3 regions of the Paraburkholderia aspalathi genome follow, and region 3 is predicted to be linked to each of the others. Evidence: riboswitches for the same ligand, from Rfam matches in the RefSeq annotation. Region 3 holds a riboswitch; each other region holds the start of a gene.
The links. Region 3 has a riboswitch for cobalamin ahead of cobW (cobalamin biosynthesis protein CobW). Riboswitches for the same ligand answer to the same signal wherever they lie in the genome.
Positions count from the first base shown of each region.

Region 1: linked by a shared signal. The riboswitch ahead of KHO30_RS00100 (CbtB domain-containing protein) and the one ahead of cobW (cobalamin biosynthesis protein CobW) in region 3 are both predicted to bind cobalamin.
Region 2: linked by a shared signal. The riboswitch ahead of KHO30_RS29105 (TonB-dependent receptor domain-containing protein) and the one ahead of cobW (cobalamin biosynthesis protein CobW) in region 3 are both predicted to bind cobalamin.

Region 1 is NZ_CAJNBA010000001.1:25,268-32,833, forward strand. It holds gene KHO30_RS00080 (FUSC family protein) at 1-529, shown strand, start outside; gene KHO30_RS00085 (VOC family protein) at 698-1,513, opposite strand; gene KHO30_RS00090 (ABC transporter substrate-binding protein) at 1,571-2,755, opposite strand; gene KHO30_RS00095 (CbtA family protein) at 3,135-3,881, opposite strand; gene KHO30_RS00100 (CbtB domain-containing protein) at 3,893-4,114, opposite strand; adenosylcobalamin (AdoCbl) riboswitch at 4,168-4,255, opposite strand; gene KHO30_RS00105 (histidine phosphatase family protein) at 4,351-4,962, shown strand; gene KHO30_RS00110 (hypothetical protein) at 5,000-5,440, opposite strand; gene KHO30_RS00115 (alpha/beta hydrolase) at 5,486-6,496, opposite strand; gene KHO30_RS00120 (MFS transporter) at 6,540-7,566, opposite strand, start outside.
Region 2 is NZ_CAJNBA010000005.1:555,951-563,516, reverse strand. It holds gene cobT (nicotinate-nucleotide--dimethylbenzimidazole phosphoribosyltransferase) at 1-1,059, opposite strand, end outside; gene KHO30_RS29115 (ABC transporter ATP-binding protein) at 1,097-1,936, opposite strand; gene KHO30_RS29110 (FecCD family ABC transporter permease) at 1,933-2,988, opposite strand; gene KHO30_RS29105 (TonB-dependent receptor domain-containing protein) at 3,016-4,920, opposite strand; cobalamin riboswitch at 5,012-5,268, opposite strand; gene KHO30_RS29100 (hypothetical protein) at 5,476-5,832, shown strand; gene KHO30_RS29095 (cell division protein ZapA) at 5,829-6,140, shown strand; RNA gene ssrS (6S RNA) at 6,234-6,415, shown strand; gene KHO30_RS29085 (EVE domain-containing protein) at 6,508-6,966, shown strand; gene KHO30_RS29080 (SIMPL domain-containing protein) at 7,163-7,566, shown strand, end outside.
Region 3 is NZ_CAJNBA010000012.1:105,145-112,710, forward strand. It holds gene KHO30_RS36310 (DUF4136 domain-containing protein) at 1-231, shown strand, start outside; gene bluB (5,6-dimethylbenzimidazole synthase) at 254-913, opposite strand; gene KHO30_RS36320 (cobyrinic acid a,c-diamide synthase CobB) at 897-2,195, opposite strand; gene cobO (cob(I)yrinic acid a,c-diamide adenosyltransferase) at 2,199-2,801, opposite strand; gene KHO30_RS39445 (cobalamin biosynthesis protein) at 2,798-3,325, opposite strand; partial or broken gene cobA (uroporphyrinogen-III C-methyltransferase) at 3,326-4,048, opposite strand; cobalamin riboswitch at 4,273-4,500, opposite strand; cobalamin riboswitch at 4,580-4,852, shown strand; gene cobW (cobalamin biosynthesis protein CobW) at 5,037-6,137, shown strand; gene cobN (cobaltochelatase subunit CobN) at 6,143-7,566, shown strand, end outside.

The sequences.
Region 1 (7,566 bases), on a different contig from region 3:
GCTTGGCGCACTGCGCGAAGTGGTGCGGCTTGCTGGCTCGACTGCTCAAGCGCCCGAGACGGCGTCGGTCATGCGCAAGCTCGATCGAGCCTGGCATGATCTACGGATCGCGTTGAAACCACTGCAGACACAGCGGGTGGTGGTGTGGAATCCCGGCGTTGAACTTGCCACCGGGTCGCTGCTGTGCTGCTTGCATTGGGCTCGAGTGCTGAGTGATCCTTCGCGGCGAGTCACGTCGTCGGAAGATGTGTCGCTCAATGCGGCGAATGTTAGCGCTGCGCATGTGGAATCGATCGTTGCGCGGCTGGACTCGTTGATCGCCAGGTACAACGGTGGCGTAGCAGTGACTACACGTGACGAGTTGGAAGGGCCCGTGCCGATGACTGCTGCCGTTGATGTCGATCCGGCAAAGGCACCAGCGCTCGCTCAACTCGATGGCGCCGTCGCCCAGTTGTTTGATCGGTTGACGCAGCCGGCCACCAGAACGCGGAGCGTGTTCAATTGGGCGCTTAGGAATAGGAGCGCCTAAGCGGCGATGGAATTCGGATTTTGTTTGCCCACGGTATTCAGGGCCAGCAGCTGTTGTGAACTTGTCCACAGAAAATGTTCGCAAGCCTGTGGATAACAACCCCACAACAGCGCCAACTGCTTGATCCACTTAACTTACCAAGCGCTGCGCGCCGAAAAGCGATTCCCCTCACCCCGCAGTGATCTCGAACCACGCGCCATGCGTGCGATCACGGTCGAGCACCTCCGGCTGTGCTTTACCATCAGCGCGCAAAGCAACACCAAACACCCCTTCCCCACGCGTGGCCAATTGCCGGCGCAACGCCGCGCCCTCGGCGGTAACGCTCGCGGCATCGACGTGCACGGGGCTCAGCAACACAACGGACGTATCACCAATCGACACCGTCGCCGACACCGCCCCCAGCCCCGGCAAAGCCACCGTCCGCGTCTCCCCTTCACCGATACCGAGCAACGCCCGATACCGCTGCAAACTCGCCGTCAGATCATTCACAGCGACCGTCAAACTCGCCACCCCTCGCACGCCGTTCTTATGTTCACGCACCGCGCCCTCAGCGACACGCAGATGACGCGGCGTGATATCCCCGCACAGGAACGGCAAGTCGCTGGTTTGCGGCCGGCCGGTCTGCCACTCGAGCCGCGCGCCATCCGGACGCACACGCCCACCTGCCTGCGGACCGTCGTATAGCAGACCTCGTCCATGAGCGGCATCGATTACTGCGCCCACGCTCGACGGCAGCAACGCGTAATCAACAAATCCATCGCCGTGACGCTGCCCCACGTCCCACCAGCGACGTTGCGGCGCCGCCTGCAAAAAGGCGATCAGCTCGATGTAACTGCCGTCCGCGAAACCGATCAGTGCGTTATGCGTCACGCCATCGGCATGGGTGCCGCCTTGCTGCACGGTGAAACCGAGCGCAGTGAAGTTTTCAATGGTCTGCGTCAGATCGTGGACGCGAATCACAATGTGGTCGAGTAAAAGGCTCATGGCGCAAAAGTCGTGAATGTTGTGAATGTTCGGAGAGCAAGACCGCTAGCGGAACGCCTACTTCTGCGCAACCGTCGCCTTACTCTCAAGCAACGTCCACTTATCGTTCTTCACCACCACGTTGATGTTTTTTACGCCGATCACACGACGCGTCGCCGGATCAAAATTGGCCTTGCCGAACACGACGCTCGGAATGTCGTGCAGCTTCGGCAGCGCATCGCGCACGGCCTTGCGGTCAGGACCGCCGGCGCGCAGCGCATAGGCGGAGATGATGACGGCGTCATACGCATACGCGTTGAACGCGTCCGGCTCGCGGTGGTATTTCGCCTCGAAGCGTTTAACGAAGCTTTGCACTTCAGGCCCGGATTCACCGGGGAAGAAGCTGGTGTTCGTCGCCACGCCATTGACGGCCTCACCGCCGAGTTCGAGGAATTTCGGCGAATACACGGAACTGGCCGCAGCAATCGGCAGGTTGATGCCGCTAGTTCTCGCCTGGCGGGCGATCTGCGCGCCGTCGGAGTAGTACGAGATCAGCACGATGCCATCCGGATTCGCGGCGCTCACGCGGACCAGCGTCGCGCGGAAATCTTTCTCGGCCGACTGATAGCCTTCGGCCGCAACGACTTGCGCGCCGCGTTCATTGGCGGCTTTGACAAAGACGTCCTTGCTGGTGCGTCCCCAGTCGGTGTTCAGATAGAGCACGGCAATGCGCTTGAGGCCGAGCGTTTTCACGGCGAGGTCGGCAAGCAGCGGCTGCGCGTCGGCCTGGCTGACCGATGGGCTCCAGATGTAGTCGCCGCCTTTGGTGAAGTCAGGATGCGAGTTGGTGAAGCCGAGTTGCACGAGGCCGGCATGCTGATAAATCGGCGACGCTGCCATCGAAGCGGGACTCGAGAAGTCGCCGAGTTCGATAAGGATGCGCGGGTCGTTGACGAATTTCTGCGCGATCGTGATGGACTGGCGTGGATCGCTCTGGCTGTCTTCGAAGACGTAGTTCAGCGGACGGCCGTTGATGCCGTTGTGGCTGTTGATCTCATCCAATGCAAGATCGAAACCAGCTTTCCATTGCGCGCCGTACTGAGCGTTCTGGCCGGTCAGCGGGCCGCTGACGCCTATCAGGATCGGATCGCCCGAAGGTGGCGCGGCGATGGCCGTTGTCGTCGTTAGTGCCGATGCGGCCAGCAGCAGAAGTGCCGTGATGCGAGTGGCCCACGATGGGCGCAGGCTTGATGTGTTCGACATGGCTCCAGACTCGGTTTGCTTGAGATTGGAGTGAGTGTCGGATTTGCCCCGGCTTCGGGCAACCAAGCGATTTGCATAACGTTATGCGGCCATGGCACTTGTCCACAGAAAATGTTCATAGGGTTGTTGATAACAACGGGGCATCGTACCTAAGTGCTTGACGCAGATCGGTTTGTTGCTTGCGGTGCGGGGGGACGCAGCGATGATCGCCGACACGGTTGGCGCGGAGCGGCGCATTGCAGAGGGGTGGCTTATCCACAGAAAACGTTCACAAGCCTGTGGATAACATTCCGGCAAACGCGCCAAGTACTTGATGTATTTGGCTTCTCTCGCGCTGCACGTCGGCGTGACCGCGGCTCGCACGGTCACGCCGTTCACATCAAAGGTAAGCAGACTTCGCGGCGCTGCGGCTCGCGGGAGCCAGCAATTTGCTTCGCTCAACGAGCGCGCCGAACAGCAGCCCAAGGGTTGTCCACATGATCACCTGCATGCCGATGGCCGCGACGCGGAATTTCCACAACAGCACCGCCGGAAAAGCCGCCGGCACTTCGTTGATCGTCGGCATCGACAGTTGCACGCCCGCAATGATCGCAACGAACACCACGCCCGCCACGATCGAACCATTCCATGCGCCCAGCTTCAGTGCCGCGCGGCGTCGAACCTTCAGCGAAAACACCATTGCCGCCAGCGAGATCGCAATCATCAGGAAGAACAAGCCGGTCCGCATCCCGATCGTCTCGGGGTCGCCCACCGAAGGGGGATTCGCCGGGTACTTGATGTTCGGGACAATCACCAGTGTGATAAACGCGCCAAGCGCGAGCCATGCGGACAACGCGCGTGCACTCAGCGTGCCGACGCGACCGTACGCATAGGCGAACACCAGTGAGAACAGGCCGCCGAACGCGGCACCGTACGTCACCACGCCCGTCAACAATCCCAGCCCAGCTTGGGTGCCGCGACTCACCAGTTCGGGTTCGGGCGCTTCGCCTTTGGCGGCGTCGGCCTTTTCCTCGAAGGAAATCGCCTGATCGACCTGCGGTTCGCCCACCAGTCTCGCGAAGCCGAACGTGAGCAATCCCGCGGCGATGCCTGCAAGCATCCCGCGTACCAACAATTTACCGACCATGTTCGACTCCGTTAGTGGCAGGGAAAGCCGAGCAGATGGCGGCCGTCGTGCACGAATTCGTGCACATACATGCCAGGCACCAGCGACGTGGCGCCCTGCTCCGCACCAACGAAATACAGCGCAAGCAACAACAGCAAGCCGCCGAACACGACCCAAGGCAGCAGTTCACGCAGCGGAATCGGCGTGGGTTGGGCGACGGGCTGTGTCGTGGAATCGAAAACAGCGTTGGACATAATGGACATCTCCTGGGGGTAACGCGCCCCGATAGTCGATTGAAGAGGGATGGTGCGAAGCTCAGGTCTGGCTTTCGGCTCATGAATGCCGATTACAGTGGCGCGACCGCGCCGGGCTCTCACCGGCTTCCGTGCTTCGCAGTGACGCTATTCTACGCGCTAAACTTTGCCTCCCGGCAATGCAAAGCATGTACGCGGCGTCCCGCTCTAGTCCGGTCTTTATGGAAATCAATTGAATGGACATACGGCTGTTACTGATCAGCCACGCATCGACCGCGGCGATGCGCGCGGGCCGCTTCCCTGCCGACGACCCGCTCGACGCACGCGGCCTCGCCGAAGCCGCCGCCGCACGAGCGCGTCTGTCGATTCCGGATGACGCGGCGGTTTTCGTCAGTCCTGCCGTTTGTGCGCGCGATACGGCGTCGGCCTTGGGGCTCGGCGCCGCGGCATCGGTCGACGAGCGGCTGGCAGATATGGACTACGGCCGGTGGCACGGCCGCCGCCTTGCCGATCTCGCGGTCGAAGCACCACACGACCTCGCCGCATGGACACACGATCCCGACGCGGCCGCGCACGGCGGCGAGTCGTTCAGTCAACTCGTGAAGCGGGTGGGACAGTGGCTCGATGCGCTAAACGGTGCGTTGAGCGATACGTTGAGCGAGGGCGTCATACCGGGCAACACGCACAACGTGGTCGCCGTCACGCACGCGCCTGTGATCCGGGCCGCGATCGTTCATGCACTCGGCGCGCCGCCGGCTGTGTTTCCACGCATCGAAATCGCGCCGCTCTCGATGGTCGAGTTGCGCCGCGCGCGACGCGGCTGGACATGGTGGCCAGCATCACAATAACGGCTACGCTCGGATAGTCCGAAACGCACGTGCCCGCTCACTTGCCCGATACAACCAGCCTCAACTTGCTCGAATCAGCCCGCGTCAACGTGATATCGGTCCGTTTGGCGCGCGTGCCAAGATAAAAATGCTGACGTCCCGGTGAATTCTGATCATGCGTCGCGTCCGGCAGGCACGAGGCGATGTCCGCCGCGACACCCTGCAGCGCGTCCGCGCTCGAACCGGCGTCGTGATGCGGCGTCCACGTGCATTGATAACTCCCGCGGCTCGCCGAACACTGGGCGTCATCGCCGTAGGGTTGCGCGACGCCCTTGCCGTCATCCGGTGTCAGCGAAGCCAGGCCGTCCGGCGCCGCCGCGACGATCCGTTTGAGCGATGCACACGGGCTAGGCGCATCGTCAGCATTCGCGCTGCACGGCAGCAAGGCGCCAAGTGATACAGCGGCGATCGCGGCCGCGAGAATTCTGGTCTTGTTCATGTCGGCACAGTCCTTTGAAAGCTGGCCTTATCGCAGTAGCACGGTTCATGCCTTGCCGAACAACGCCGCCAGCCCCTGCGCCGATGCAAAAATCCCCTTCGCGTCGTGCCCGACGCCGTCGATCACAAACGTACGATGCTTCAGCGCCCGTTCCGGATGCCGCGACGCCATATAGCGCGCGTAAGCCAATCCGCGCCCCAACCGATGCTCGCCCTGCGTCTGCGCAGCGCATGAACGGTCGAGTGCCGGATGCTGCGGATCGCAATCCGCGCCGCCGAGCAGCACGGTGACGTCACGACGCGCATAGCGTGATTCGAGCGCATCAGCGGAGCTCGAATCACCGTCGCTCGAAGCATAGGCCGGCAAATCTTCGAGCCCATACTTCCAGCGATTGAACGACGGACATGCCGTCGCATCGAACGCCACGAATTCACCTGATGCTGTCGGCCGCATCGCATCGAAGTACACGTACGACGAAGGATTCGCGACCACATAGCGCAGCGCAATTCCGCGCGCGACGAGCGGCGCCTCACCGCGCGTCACCACGGCATAGCGCTGCACCACCTGGCCACCGCCCGAATGCCCGGCGATCACCACCTCGGTCAGCGACGCAAACTGCTCACGCGACGCCAGCGTCTGCAGAATGGCGTCGAGCACATCGAACGAACTGAGCGGCGCCGGACCTTCGGCGTTGTCGCCGCCCATCCAGCTAGTCCATTCCCAATGCAGCGTGGATGGCGGTAACGCATGCGCGCCAACGTCGGCACTCGCGAGGAACTGCGGCACGATCAGCAGCGTATCGGCCGCATCGCCACCAGCCAGTGCGCACGCGCGCTCCGCCAGATTGAAGTACGTGTCCGCATTTCGCAGGCGTCCGTGAATCAGAATCACGGCACGCTTGACGTCATGCGTCGGCGCAAGCCAGTCGCCGTTCGCGAACACCGGCACGGTGCCGCTACCCGCAAGCGTCGCGACACTCAGATGCCGGCTCGCGACGACGGCAACCGGACGTTCATTTGGCGCGCGTTCGTCATCGGTAATCAAAGGCTGGGTCATGCAATAAGCTCGTGAGTCATCTAATCAGTCTGGCTAGTGGCGGCTAACGCGTGACGAACTTCGCCGTTGCACCGCCCGGCTCACGTCCCGAGCGCGTGAAATACACCATCGCAAGCGACACGAAACCGGCAAAAATCAGGTAGAACGCCGGCGTCAAACTGCTGCCGGTCAGATGCGTCAAGGCGGTGATGGTGAGCGGCGCCATGCCGCCGAACAGCGTCACCGCAATGTTGTACGACAGCGCCACGCCCGCCGAACGGCTGCGCACCGGAAACAGCGTCGCGAGCATGCCGGGGTGCGAACCGGACATGGCGGCAAGGAACACCGTTGCGACCATCTGCGCGATGAACAGATGCCCCGGCGTGGGATTCGTCACGACGAAGTGATACAGCGGATACACGCACACCATCCACGTGATCACAATCGGATAGAACAGCCGGTACGCGCCGTAACGATCGGCAAGCTTGCCGGACAGCGGAAACAGGAACAGATTCAGCACGCCCGACACGAACGCGCCGAGCAGCGCGGTGGACAGCGGCAGATGCAATTGCCGCTCGACATACACCGACAGATACGAGTGCCACACATAATTGGTCGCCGCGCCGATGATGATCACGCCCATCGCACAGATCGCCGCGTCGCCGTTATCGCGGAAGAACTGGCGCACCGTCACGCGCAGCGGCTTGTCCTTTTGATCGAGCAAGCGCTCGAACTCCGGCGATTCCGCCACCCGATGCCGGATGTAGAAACCGAACGGCCCCGCCAACGCGCCGAACAGAAACGGCAGGCGCCAGCCCCACGCCACCAGTTGCTCATGCGTGAGCTGCGTGGTCAGCAGATAACCGACGCCTGACGAAAGCAGCAACGCGAACGCCTGCGCCGACATATTGAAGCTGCCGTAGAACATCTTCTTGTGCGGCGGCGCGTACTCGACCAGCATCGCCGAGGCCGTCGCGAACTGCCCGCCCACCGAGAGCCCTTGCAACAGCCGCGCGAGCACCACGAGCAACGGCGCCGCGATGCCGATGCTGGCATAGCCCGGCGTGAGGCCCATCAACAGCGTGCTCGCC
Region 2 (7,566 bases), on a different contig from region 3:
ATTGGCGACACCGGCCGATTCGAAGCTGGCCATTTCGTTAATGAACGCCGCTGCTGCGCGCAGCAACGGCACCGCGAGTACCGCGCCGGTGCCTTCGCCGAGACGCATATCGAGCGAAAGCAACGGCAGCGCACCGAAATGATCGAGCATGCGCCGATGCCCCGCCTCGTTCGACGCATGCGCGAACACACAATACTCGCGGACGTTCGGTGCGAACGCATCGGCCACCAGCAACGCCGAGGTCGCGATGAAACCATCGACGAGGATCGTCATACGCGCTTGCGCGGCAGCGAGATAAGCCCCCACCATCATGGCGATTTCAAAGCCGCCGAAGGTGGCGAGCACGTTGAGCGGATCGCTGGACGCCGCGTGATGCGCGACTGCAGAGGCGAGTACGTTGCGCTTTTTTGCAAGCCCCGCGTTGTCGAGACCGGTCCCGCGGCCTACGCATTCGTCGATCGGCACGCCGCACAAGCGGCTCATCAGACACGCGGCCGACGACGTATTCGCAATGCCCATTTCGCCGAAGCCAATCACATTGGTGCCGAGCGCCGCGTGATGCCGCACGCGAGCCGCGCCCGCCTGCATCGCGGTCAGCGCCTGTTCATGCGTCATGGCGGGTTCATGCGCGAAGTTGCGCGTGCCGGCTGCGACCGGAATGTCGATGAGCCCCTCCGTCGACGGCAGCGGCGTGGCAATGCCTGAGTTGACCACTTCGAGTTCGACGCCGGAGACGCGGCTCAACGCATTGATCGCCGCGCCGCCCGTGAGAAAGTTAGCGACCATTTGCGCGGTCACCGCTTGCGGATACGGACTCACACCTTCCTGCGCAATACCGTGGTCACCGGCGAACACAATCATCGCAGGACGTGCGACTGTGGGGTGCGTCGTACGCTGGATCAGCCCCATCTGGCGCGCGAGCGTTTCCAGCCGCCCAAGACTGCCGGGCGGCTTGGTCTTGGTATCGATGATGTGTTGCAGTTCGGCACGTAGCGTTTGATCGAGCGGTTCGACTTCGGTCAATCCCGCCAATCCCGGCAATCCTGGTAAAGAAGTCATAGACGTTTCTAGAAAAGGGAGTGTTTTTATCAAGCGCTTAGCCTGCTGACGTGTCATGCGCCGCAGGCGATTCGTGACGCGAGCGCGGCGCGGGAATCAGCGCCTCATGCTCGCCGTCGCGAATCAGAATCAACGGATAGCCGAGCGCACGGCTCGTCAGCGTCGGCGTTAGCACGTCGTGCACCGGCCCGGCATACGCACCGCCGTTGCCGTCGAGCAGCAACGCATGCGTTGCGAAGCGCCGCGCCAGGTTCAAGTCGTGGCACGAAAACATCACTGTACGCCGAGGTTCGCGTGTCCAGGCGGTCAGCGCTTCGAGACAGTCGATCTGATGGTGCAGATCCAGATGCGAGAGCGGTTCGTCGAGCAGCAACAACGGCGCCTCCTGGCACAACACCGCCGCGAGAGCAACGCGTTGACGTTCGCCACCGGAAAGCGACAGCACGTCGCGCGCAGCGAATGCGGCGAGGCCCAAGACGTCCAGTGCGGCATGCGCGGCCGCGCGATCGGCCTCGCCCTCCCAACCCCAGCCGGTCAAATGCGGAAAGCGGTTCAGCATCACGATGTCGAGCACGGTCGCGCTGAAGGCGTCCGCAGCGCTTTGCGGCATCAGCGCGCGACGCTGCGCGAGCGGCAATGGCTGCCAGTCGGCGAGACGCACGCCGTCGAGTTCGACATGACCCGCCGATGGCGGCGCCAGACCGGCAAGCGTGGATAGCAAGGTCGTCTTGCCCGCGCCGTTGGGGCCCGCGATGCACCAGATCTCGCCCGCATAGAACGTATGCGTGAATGCGTCGAGCAAGGTGCGCATGCCCGCACGCAAGGTCAGGCGTTGCACGCTAAGCGCCGAATGCGGAGCGTTGTGTGCGTTCATCATCGGCGCCTGCGCAACAGCATCCACAGGAACACGGGCACGCCGACGATCGACGTGATCACGCCGACCGGCAATTGCGCGGGTGCGATCACCGTGCGCGCAATCAGGTCCGCGCCCATCACCGCGACACCGCCACCGAGCGCCGCTGCGGGCAGCAGCATGCGCTGATCGTTACCGAAGGCGAGCCGCAGCATATGCGGCACGACGAGCCCGACAAAACCGATCGTGCCGGCTGTGGTCACCGCCGCGGCTGCCGCCAGCGACGCCACCAGATACACGCGCAGGCGCAGCGGCATCACCGCAACGCCGAGCGCCTGCGCGGCGGCGTCGCCCCGCAGCAGCACGTTCAGACGCGGCGCAGCGGGTACGATCGCCATCAGCACGACGACGAGCGCGGCGAGCGCCGTCCATGGCACCGCGCCGCCGTTCAGATCGCCGGTCAGCCAGAACAACATGCCGCGCAGCCGATTGTCCGGCGCAAGGTTAAGCAACAGGGTAATGACAGCGCCCCAGCCGGCCGCGATCACCGCACCAGTCAGCAGCAAACGCGGCGACGTATCCTGCGGCTCGCCCCGCCACAATTCACGGCGTGCGAGTCCGAGCACCAGCAGGATCGACACGAATGCGCCGGCGAATGCGCTGGCGTCGACGATCCACCACGCACAACCGGCGATCATCGCGACCAGCGCGAACGTTGCCGCGCCGCCCGACACGCCTAATACATAGGGTTCAGCCAACGGGTTGCGCAACAGCACTTGCAGCAGCGCACCGGCCAGCGCAAGCAACGCGCCGCACGCGAAGCCGGCCAGCGCGCGCGGCAAACGCAGCGTGCGCACGATCTCGCCGGCAAGATCGCCGGACGCCACATGCGACGCGTGCGACGGCAGCAACGCCGCCAACACGCGCGCCGGCGCGAGCGACACACTGCCCAGTGCGAGCGACGCCATCAGCACAACCAGCGCGATTGCCGCGAGCACGAGCCAGATCGCGGCCGCGCGCTTTGCGCTCATCACGCGCAACGTGGTCGTGGGCATCGGGCTCGAGCTACGGTTCATCGGCACGTTCTCATGCAAGTACGTTCGTCATTGCTGCTGCCAACCGACCGTGACATACGCACCGCGCCGCGGCGAGTTATACGAGTAGGCCGTTTCATAGTCCTTGTTCAACAGGTTCTGGATCTGCGCGGCGACGTACCATGCCTTCGTGATGTTGTAGCGCGCCGACAGATTCACCACGCCATACCCACCCAGCGTGCCGCTGCTATCTTCGCGGGCGCCGCTGACAATCCACTCGCCGCCGACACGCCACCCGGCAATGCTGCGATTCACCGCCAGCGACGCGAAGCGCCTTGCACGCCGCACGAGATCGGTATCACTATCGAGGTCGACAGGATTCTGCAGCGTCACCGACGCACGCACATCCGTCTTGCCCACATGGCCGCTCCACGATCCCTCAAGCCCCTGCACCTTCGCACGGCCGACGTTCTCGGCCAAAAAGATGCCGGGCGTAACCTGCTCGTAGTCGATCAGATTCGAATAACGCGTCTGGAACGCGCTCAGACGCATCACGCCAAGCGCGTTCGATGCGTACTGCAACGCTGCTTCGATCGAATGGCTGCGCTCGGGCTGGATCGACGGATTGCCGCTGAGCGGATAGTACAGATCGTCGAAGCTCGGCGCGCGGAACGAATCCGAATAGCTTGCAGTCGCCTTCCAATGCTCGGTGATGTCGAAACCGTAGGCGAGATAGTAACTGTTCGCCCCGCCGAAATCGGAATACTGATCGCGCCGCACGTTGGCCTGAATCTGATTGCGCCCAAAGCGCCCCGTGTAGCCGACAAAGCCCGAATCCACATGCCGGTCGGGCGCAGTGAATGTATCCGAGTCGAGGCTCTGATCCAGATGCTCATAGCCGACCTGCAGTTTCTGCTGCGCGGCGAGCGCAAAATCGTTCTGCCACGTGTACTGGCGATTGTCAGTATCGAAGCGGCCGTTGTAGACGCCGTTGGTATTCGACACGCTGCGGTCGTCGCCTTCGGAAACGATGAAGTGCGTGGTCCACCAGTCGGTCAGTTTGCCGTTCGCGAACACCGACATCTGGCGCACTTTGCTGTAGAGGTTGTTCAGATCGGTCGGCACACCGTACGCGTTGTCATAGCTGTTATTGCCGTTCGACTGGAAATAGGTGGCGCCCGCGTCCCACTTGTCGCTGAACTTGTGACGCAGCGAAGCCGAGATGCTTTCGTTCAGATAGCCGTTCGCGTTCGGATTCGCGTTGGGCGCCTGCGACGGATTGAGCGAGGAGAAGCCGTCGTCTTTCGAACGCGCGAGCGAAATGCTGAAGGTGGTGTTGCCGTCTTTATCCAGCGAGCCGTTCACGCCGGCCTGCTGCGTCTGCGTGTGATAGCTGCCATAGCCCACCGAAAAATTGAAACGCGGCGGATGGTCGCCGCCGTCTTTGGTGAACACCTGCACCACGCCGCCAATTGCGCCGGAGCCGTAAAGCGCGGACACGTTGCCATTCACCACTTCGACGTGATCGATCTGGTCGAGCGGAATCTGCGCGAGTTGCGGCGCGCCCAGGCTCACGGAATCGACCCGCACGCCGTCGATCAGCAGAAGCGATTGCGTCGACGACGCGCCGCGCAGAAACAGGCTCGTCGTGGAACCCGGACCACCGGTGCGCGAGATTTGCGCGCCGGGCGCGAGTTGCAGCAGGCCGGGCAAATCGGTCGCGGTCGTATCGGCGATGTCCTGCTGGTCGAACAGCGTGGTCTGCGGGATCGCATCGGCGAGCGGTTGCGGCCCGCGCTCCGCGGTCACGACAACGGGCGACAACACCGCGGCTGACGAACCGCTCGCCCCCGTATCGGCAGAAGAAGATGACGACGAGGACGGTGACGCAGAAGAAGCAGTAGCTTGAGCATGCACGACGAGCGGCAGGCTCGCAAAGGCGAGCAACGCCGCGCGAGCGATAGGGGACAGCATGGGATGACATTCCTGTGGATAGCGTGCGCGGCCCGCTTCCCCGCGGGCCGATGCGTAACGAGGCGCCCGCGTTGTTTTACGTTTGCGCGGGAACGAGCCTCTCCCTCTGGCCGGTATCCGGGCTGGCGACACATCGATCCCGCCTTCCCACGCGTGACGCGCAGTGGCACACTCGCGTGTTAAGCATCAAACACGCGATCAGGATCGACCTGCATGACGAATGCGGTCGCTTACCGTTGCGGGGGCAGCGCAGGTTGGCGCGTTCAGGCGAAGCGCGCGCCCTGCTTCCCGTTTAACTGCGCACGCTGTGGAAAAGCGCGCGCGGGCACCAAAGTGCGGCCAGTTTAGGAGCGGCCCTCGGGTCCGTCAAGAATGGTTAATCCGTGCGCAAACTGTTCTGTTAAGTGCAGGTTATTGTCCGATGCATGAGTTGTTTTTCATCATATGGTCGATAAAAGGCGGCACAAAGCGATGTTGTTACGTCTCGAAACGAGACAATTGTCGGAACCTGCGACATTCCGCGCTAAAATGCGATGTCTTTAGAGGACGCAGCAGATGCTCACCGAACTCGAAACACTTTCACAGAATATCGGCAAGCTGATCACGATCAGCCAACGCCACAATGAAGCGCGGCTCGCGCTCGAAGATCAGCTCGCCCAAACGCGTGCCGAAGCCGAGGCCACGCGCACGGAACTCGCGCTGATGCGCGAGGAGCGCGATGCGCTGCAGGCGGAACGCGACGCGCTGTCGGCAAAGATCGACGACGCACAGGTGCGCCTCAATGCGATCCTCGAAAAACTGCCGCGGGCCCGCGCGCACAGCGAGCCTGATAATCAGCTCGATCTGCTCGAGGCCGCGCCGCATGAGGAAGAAGCGGAGAGCGACGTCACCCGCCATGGAGAAAATGCATGACCACCAAGCAGATCGAAGTATCGATTCTCGGCGTGCCCTATCGTCTCGCCTGCTCGCCGGAAACTGAAGGCGCGTTGCTTGAAGCGGTTGCTCGCGTCGACGCCGAGATGTCGAAGATCCGCAATAGCAGCAACGTGCGCGGCACGGATCGCATTGCCGTCATGGCCGCGCTGTCGCTGGCATCAGAACTGCTTAAGCTGCAAAGCAGCGTGCGGCACGGAGAAGCATTTCCCGCTGAAGAAATCCGGCGTACAATGCACCAAATGAACGAGCAACTGGGTACTGTGATTCAGCAGTACAGCATGTAAAAGTATCTTGTAGCCGGTCCTGAGATCGGCTGCGGATTCAAACGAGGTGCATGAGCAAAGATTCATGCAAACGTCTTGAATTCAATCGGTTTGACTTCCCTGCCTGGTTCGCCAAGGTCATATATTCCTTGAACCAATGCCATGTGCACGGTTGTGGAAATTTGTAGCACGGGTGTGCGCGTCACTCTGTCTGATGTACCCGAAGTGCTGCTAACTGCGACCAATTCTGAACTCCCGGTTCAGGATGCCGGCCTAGCGGCTAAGGCGGGGACCTTATTCAAACGGCATCGGACTTCGGTTCGGTGCCGTTTTTTTTTGGGCCTCGATTTTTCTTGCTGTATCAAACCTTTAACGTTCAACTCGATTCATGCGCTACTGGCTAATGAAGTCCGAACCGGACGAAGCAAGCATCGACCATCTCGCAGAGGCACCGCACCACACGTTGCCGTGGACCGGCGTGCGCAACTATCAGGCGCGCAACTTCATGCGCGACATGATGCAGGTCGGCGACGGTGTGCTGTTCTATCACTCGAGTTGCCCGGAGCCGGGCATTGCGGGGCTCGCGGAGGTATCGTCCACCGCGTATCCGGACCCCACTCAATTCGACAAGAAGAGCCCCTACTACGACCCGAAGTCGTCGCAGGAAACGCCGCGCTGGCTACTCGTCGATGTTGTGTTCAAGAAGAAGATCCCCTTGATTCCGCTTGCCGCGCTGCGCGAGCATGAAGAATTGAAGGACATGCGTGTGCTCGTCAAAGGCAACCGCCTGTCGATCACACCGGTGACCGAAGCTGAATGGCGCTTCATCACCAAACGTCTTGTTTGACCTTGCATACGCGCATGTGACCCGTTGCCGCTTGCGTCACGCGCATGTCCGTGCGCCGATGAACACAAACGTTCAGCAAACGTCAAATTAGGGAACCAAGCTCAGGTTACAAGCGCCTAACGGACTCGCAAACGTTGTGCCACCGCATGACGTTCGCTCCAATCGTGCACAACCTGTTCAAGCAAGGAGTCCAAGAATGACGAAAAACACCGCACGTGCACTCGCTCTCGCTCTCGTATGCGCCGCGCCTGCTGCGCTCGCGTTGACGCCGGCCATGGCCCGCGCGCAGGGCGTGACGCAATATCAGCCCGCGGGCGTGCTGTCGCTGAATGCGCAAGCAAGCTCGGAAGTGCCGCAAGACGTCGTCGATATCACGCTGTTCTATGAGCAGGAAGCGAGTGATCCGTCCGTGCTCACCTCCACGCTGAATCAGCGCGCCGATGCGGCGCTGCAAAAAGCCAAGGGCGTGAACGGCGTAACGGCTCGCACTGGCTCCTTCTCGATCTACCCGTCCACCGATCGTGACGGCCGCATTTCCGCATGGCGCGGCCGTACTGAAGTTGTGCTTGAATCGCACGACTTCGCCGCGGCGTCGAAGCT
Region 3 (7,566 bases):
CACGCGTTGACGCTGCGGTTCTTCGAGCAGTCGAGCGGACAGGAAGTCTACAAGGTGAGTGCGGCCAGCAGCGATCGAGATCCCGACCCGTTGCATGCGATGCCGGTGCTCGTGAAAAGCGCGCTGGCAAAATTTCCGTTCGATGCGCCGCCGGACTGGCGCGTGAAACTGCGGGCCGATCAGGCGGGCGGCGTGCCGGCTGTGGTTTCGCTCAAGCCTCTCCAGCCATAGCAGTCAGACGTCTGCGCCCGCATTACTCCGGCGCTTTGTCGTCTTCCGGCCAGCAATTTTCGAAAACGCACTCGGCAAGCGGCATGCGGCTCGCCCAACGCTCGGTTTCCAGCATCGGCTCGCTGTAGAACTGATCGACGTGGCCGAGACACAGAATCGCCACTGGCCGTGCGCCCTCGGGCATATGTAGCAGCGTGCGCACCGTGTCGACGTCGAATAGCGACACCCAGCCCATTCCCAGACCTTCCGCGCGCGCGGCCAGCCACATGTTCTGGATCGCGCACGCCACGGAAGCCAGATCCATTTCCGGCAAGGTGCGGCGTCCGAAGATGTGACGCTCGCGACCGTCCATCAGCGCCATCACCAGCAGTTCGCCGCATTCCAGCATGCCTTCCACTTTCAGCTTCATGAACTCTTCGCGACGCTTGCCGAGTGCGTCGGCAGTGGCGAGGCGTTCGCTTTCGACGGTTGCGTGCAGCGCGCTGCGCAAGGCCGCGTCGGTAATGCGCGCGATGCGCCACGGCTGCATGAAGCCGACGCTCGGTGCGTGATGCGCTGCATCGAGCAGACGTTGCAATACGGCAGGCTCAACCGGGTCGCGCACGAAGTGGCGCATGTCGCGCCGCTCGTAAATCGCGCGGTAGACGGCTTCGCGCTCGGAATCGTTAAAAGGCTTCGCCATGGAACAGGGCGGCCGTGAAGGCCGGGTTGGAGGGCCAATAAGCATGCATATAGGTTGCCACGATCGAGCCTGCGCGGAACACGGCCTCGCCGGGGGCATCGAGATTTGGCCGGGTGGCTGTACGCAGCGGCGTGAGCGGCGTCGTCAGCTTCGAGTAGTGAAACGTGTGGCCGGTCATTGAACCGTGCAGACTGTCGATCTGTTGCATGCCGAGCGCGGTGAAGCGCTTTTGCATTGTTGCATGGCCGGGCAAGAGGCCTAGCATCGGCGTTGTGGTGCCGCTCGTGTCCGTCAACTGTTCAAGCAGGTAGAGCATACCGCCGCATTCGGCAACGACCGGTTTGCCTGCTGCAGCGTGTGCGCGGATCGTTGCGGCACTGCGTGTGTTGCCAGCGAGCAATTCAGCATGCAGTTCGGGATAGCCGCCTGGCAGGTACAGGGCGTCGGCGTGCTCCGGCAACGCTTCGTCGGCGAGCGGTGAGAAGTAGTCGATGCGCGCGCCGAGTGTCTCCAGCAGCGTGACGTTGGCCGGATAGATGAACGAGAACGCGGCATCGCGCGCAATGGCGATGCGCTTGCCTTCCAGAAGACGCGGCGGCGCTTCTTCTATAGGCGTGCCGAATTCGACCGGCGGCGGCAATTCGGCCAGCGCGGTTTGCGCGAGCGCATCGGCGGCACGATCCAGACGCGCGTCCAGATCGTTGATTTCTGCCGCCTGATGCAGGCCGAGATGGCGATCGGGCAGTTCGATTTCGTCGTTGCCGCTGATGTGTCCGCACCAGCGCAGGTCTGGCGGCAAAGCCTCTTCGAGCATTTGCGCGTGCCTTGGTGAGCCGACGCGATTGGCGAGCACGCCGTAAAACGGTACCTCCGGCCTGAATTGCGCAAGGCCGAAAGCGACCGCGCCGAAGGTCTGCGCCATCGCTTTCGCCGAAATCACCGCGAGCACCGGCACGCCGAATGTGGTTGCCAGATCCGCGCTGCTCGGTGTGCCGTCGAACAGGCCCATCACGCCTTCGATCAGGATCAGATCCGCTTCGGCCGCCGCCTGCGCGAGCAGGTTGCGACAGGCGGTTTCGCCCACCATCCACAGATCGAGCGACAGGACCGGCGTGCCGCTGGCACGCGCGAGGATCATCGGGTCGAGAAAGTCGGGGCCGGTTTTGAATACGCGCACGTGTCGCCCCAGCCGCCGATGGTAGCGCGCCAGACCCGCGGTAATCGTGGTCTTGCCTTGGCCCGACGCGGGCGCGCTAATGAACAGGGCGGGGCACGCGGACATCGCTCAGAACTCCACGCCGCGCTGCGCTTTCACGCCTTGCTCGCGATACGGATGCTTGACGATGCGCATTTCGGTGACGAGGTCGGCGGCTTCGATCAGCGCGTCCGGCGCGTGACGGCCGGTCACCACCACGTGCAGCATCTCCGCGCGCCCGGTCAGTACCGACAGCACTTCGTCGAGCGGCAGGTATTCGTACTTCAGCACGGTGTTCAGTTCGTCGAGGATCACCATCTGATAGTCGCCGCTTTCGATCATGCGGCGTGCTTCGTTCCACCCTTTGCGCGCGGTGGCGATGTCGGCGTCGCGATTCTGCGTGTTCCAGGTATAGCCGTCGCCCATCGTGACGAAGTCGCAATTGGCGATCGCGCCGAGGAAGTCGCGTTCCGACGTATGCAGCGCGCCCTTGATGAACTGCACGACGCCGAGGCGCATGCCATGCCCAAGCACGCGCACGGCCATGCCGAACGCTGCGGTGGTTTTGCCTTTGCCGGTGCCGGTATTGACGATCAGCAGACCTTTTTCGACGGTGGCGCTGGCCTGCTTCTTCTCGTGGCCCTCGCGCCGGCGTTCGGTCATGCGTTGATGCGATTCGGGATCGGTCTTCATGGAAGGTCCTGTTCTTGAGTGTTGTTGTTTGTGTGTTCGCAGGCGAGGCGGGCGGTGGTCGATGCTATCGCGACGGTGATGCCGGCATGTACGGTTTTGCGCACGAGTAGCCGTGCGTTGGCGGTATCGGCTGCAAACGAGGCAACTGGGGTCATTGAGCTAATTGAGGCATGGGCCGCATCAGATTCGGTCGCCGCAGCGAGCAAGGCGCACGGCTCGCAGACGCCGTCTATGCCGAGATGCTCACGTGTGGCCGCCGACGGATCGTTCACGGAGATCGCCGCAATCTGCTCGCGGCTGAACAGCTTCAGCGGCAACGCATGACGTGCGCAAAATTCGAGCAAACCGGTTTCGTGAGCTTTGACGTCGACTGAGGCGATCGTGCTGATTTCGTCGAATGAATGCGAGCCGAGCGTGGCACGTACAGCCGTTTCGATTTCCTCGGCGGAGCTGTGCAAACGACAACCGATGCCGACGGTTAGCGTTTTCCTTGCGTGGCGCTGGGATTCGCTGCCGACTTTCACCGCATCCCGCGCCAAAGCCAGCGACGCCACACCGCCGATCACCACGATCGCCGGCGACCCGAGCCCGGCGCGCGAGACCGTATCGGCGAACTCGCCGAGCCGCGCGAGCGCATGCCGTTGCTCGGGGCGCGTGGCCGATTCGATCGCGGCGCACGGCGTATCGGCGCTCATCCCGGCTGCGAGCAATGTGTCGACGATTTCGTTCAGTCGCCGCATGCCCATGTAAATCACCAGCGTCATTCGCGTAGCGACGAGCGCGGCCCAGTCCGGCTCGCCGCTGCCGGCGCCGTGTCCGGTGACGAACACCACGCCTTGCGCGTGATCGCGATGCGTCACAGGAATGCCGATTGCCGCGGGCGCCGCAATCCCGGCGGTGATGCCGTTGATCACGTCGACGCTAATGCCTGCGGCATGGAGCGCTTCTTGTTCTTCGCCGCCACGGCCGAACACGAACGGATCGCCGCCTTTCAAACGGGCGACGCTGCGTCCCGCCCGCAAATGCTCGAGCATTTGCGCGACGATGCCGGCCTGCGGCGTCGACGGATGCCCGCCGCGTTTGCCGACATACACGACCAGCGCATCGGCGCGCGCGAACTGCAGTACTTCAGGATTCACCAGATCGTCGACCAGCACCACATCGGCTTGCGCCAACGCGCGCGTCGCTTTGAGCGTCATCAGTTCGACGTCGCCGGGACCGGCGCCGATCAGCCAGGCGCGGCTCATCGCAGCGTGCATGGCGCACGCCATGTCGTGACGAATGGGAGCGGCTGAGGCGCGAAGAGGCCGGAGGCGGCAGAAATTGAGGTCATGCGGTGCAACAGATTACGCGCGACGAAAAACGCCGCTCGCCGCGTTTCCCACAGGAAAACGCCAACGGCCGCGTCACGTCGTGCTTCAGCGCCTTCACATCCGTCCCTCGCGGATTCCGGCGGCCGGCAGCGTGACGTTCACTGCCTCCGCGTCTGGCCGGTATCCGGGCTGGCGGCCTCATGCGTTTTGCCTTCCCGTCCGGATTCGTCGGACAGTGGCATCAAAAACGCATGCGCGATGCGAAAGCACCGCAGGTCGCTTACCGTTGCGGGGACAGCACAGGTTGAGCGCAGCGAGCGCGGCCTGTTTCCCGTTTAACTGCACATGCGATCGCATATGCGGGCACCAAACGCGCGCATACGATAGCACACGGCAGGCCGCGCCGGCACTGTGGAAAGGCCTTGCCGAAGCCCGCGTTTCCTTGACGGCAGGGGGCGCTCGGCCTAAACTCGCACGCACTTTGGTGCTCGTGTGCGCGCTCGTGCGCATGCAGTTAAACGGGAAACAGGGTGCCCACCTGCAATGGACCGGGTCAACCTGTGCTGCCCCCGCAACGGTAAGCGAAAAGCGGTGCGTTCTTGAGCGCCGCGGAGCCGGCTTCGATGTCCACGCGCAAGGCCGCGTCGGCATATAACCACTGGGCGAGAAACCACTCGTCCGGGAAGGGGAAGCGGCGCTGTCGCCAGCCCGGATACCGGCCAGACTACGAAGAACGACCATCGCGGGGATGCGGTGGCGCGTTCATGACCTCATTCTCGTTTCCAGTTTTTGGTTGCCTCGGCAACGCCGTTGTCCGTCCCCGTGTTTTGTTAATGTCGTGGTTTGGGGTGTGTGCCCCGTTTGCCCGGCCTATACACGATGCCTCGGCGTGCACGAGCAACTCCTACGGATGGACCTCACGATGCAAACTCAAATGCGCAAGATCCCCGTCACCATCGTCACGGGCTTTCTCGGCAGCGGCAAGACCACGCTGCTGCGGCACATTCTTCAGCATGCGGGCGGCAAGCGCATCGCGGTGATCGTCAACGAGTTCGGCGAGCTCGGCATCGACGGGGAAATCCTCAAGGGTTGCGGCATCGGCTGCGATGAGAACGGCGTCGAGACCGAAGGGCAGCTGTATGAACTCGCGAACGGCTGCCTGTGCTGCACCGTGCAAGAGGAGTTTTTCCCGGTGATGGAAAAGCTGGTGGAGCGCCGCGAGCAGATCGATCACGTGCTGATCGAAACGTCAGGTCTCGCGTTGCCGAAGCCGCTGGTGCAGGCGTTCAACTGGCCGCAGATCAAGAATAGCTTTACCGTCGACGCGGTCGTCACCGTGGTAGACGGCCCGGCCGCGTCGAGCGGCCAGTTCGCCGACAACCCAGTCGCCGTGGATGCGCAACGCAAGGCCGATCCGAATCTCGATCACGAATCGCCGCTGCACGAATTGTTCGAAGATCAATTGTCGGCGGCCGATCTGGTGATTCTGAACAAAACCGATCTGCTCGACGAAGCGCGTCAAGCTTCTGTCGAAGCCGTCATCCGCGAAGAAATTCCGCCGCAAGTGAAGATCGTGCGCGCGCAGATGGGTCAACTTGATCTGCATACGCTGCTGGGCCTCGAAGCGGCGTCGGAAGAAACGATTCATCTGCGTCACGATCACCATGGTTCGGCCGAAGACGCCGATCACCATCACGACGAGTTCGATTCGGTGGTGGTGCACGCGAATGTTTCGTCGCGCGAAGCTGTGATCGCCGCGTTGCAAGGGCTCGTCGAAACCAACACGATTTACCGCGTCAAAGGTTTCGCGGCGCTGCCGGGTGCGGCGATGCGTCTGGTGATACAGGGCGTGGGCCGTCGATTCGATAGTTACTTCGACCGGCGCTGGCAGGCGGGCGAAATGGGCGCAGAGCAACAAAGCCGCTTTGTGCTGATCGGCGAAGACCTCGATCAGGCCGCGCTGCAACAGGCATTCGACGCCGCCTTGGGCGCCGTGGCGAGCGCCCAGCCGCAACAGGCGTAACCCTCATGCATCTGCTGCGCACCACGCCGGGCGGTTTTGTCGACGATACACAGGGCGTGATCCGGATCGATCAGCAGCCCGCCGATATCGTGGTGCTCAGTTCCGCGGATACCACGCTGTCATTGCTCGCGAGCGTGTTTCCGCGTCTGGGCGAGGGTTTTCCGAGCGTGCGGCTTGCGAACGTCACGTATTTGCGGCAACCGGCTTCGGTCGATTTCTATGTCGAAGACGTGTTGCAGCATGCGCGTGTCGTGGTGGTCGATCATCTCGGCGGCGAGGCGTACTGGCCGTATGGCATCGAACAGGTGGTCGCCCTCGCCGAGCGCAAGCAGCAGACGCTCGCGATGTTCTCCGGCGATCTGCAGGAAGACCCGAATCTGCTGGCGCGCAGCACCGCCGACGCCGAACTGTGCCATCAGCTATGGCGCTATCTGCGTGAAGGCGGGCCGCAGAATGCCGAGGCCTTCCTGCGTTTTATCGCGTACCGCTCGTTTGGCTGGGGGTGCGAGCCCGCGCTGCCGCGCGCGTTGCCTGCCGCGACGCTCTACCATCCTGAACGCGACACGCCGACCATTGCCGACTGGCAAGCGCGTTGGCGTGAAGACGCACCGGTTGCCGCGATTCTGTTCTACAAGGCGCATCTGCAGGCGGCCAACACAGCGGTGTTCGACGCCCTGATCGATGCACTCGAAGCACAAGGCCTGAATCCGTTACCGATCGCGATTACTTCGCTTAAAGACGCGATGAGCCGCGACGTCGTACAGCAGTTGTGCGCGCAACATGATGTCGCGCTGGTGCTGAATACAACCGCATTCGCCGCGTCTGCTATCGACGACCCTGAGCCGCTTGCGCTCGCTGGTGACGCGCCGGTGTTGCAGGTGATCCTGAGCGGCGGTAATCGTGAAGATTGGGTCAAGGACAATCAGGGGCTCAACTCGCGCGATATCGCCATGCATATTGCGCTGCCGGAAGTGGACGGCCGCATCATCACACGGGCGATCAGCTTCAAGGGGCTCGCCTATCGTTGTCCGCATACCGAAGTCGATGTGGTCCGCTACCAACCGGACCTCGAACGCGTCGGCTTTCTGGCCGAACTGAGCCGCCGCTGGTGCCGCCTGCGCACGCTCGACAACGCGGACAAGAAACTCGCGCTGATCCTCGCCAACTATCCGATGAGCGAAGGGCGTATCGGCAATGGCGTGGGGCTCGATACGCCGGCCTCGGTGGTCGGCCTTCTTTCGATGTTGCGCGATGAGGGATATCGCGTGGCCGAACTGCCCGCCGACGGTGACGCGTTGTTGAAGAGGCTGACCGAAGGCGTGACCAACGATCCGGTCGTGCGCGACTTGCGACCCGCGTTGCAAAGCCTCGCGCTCGACGAATACCTTGTGTACTTCAACGCGTTGCCGGCGGAAGCTCGCAATGCGCT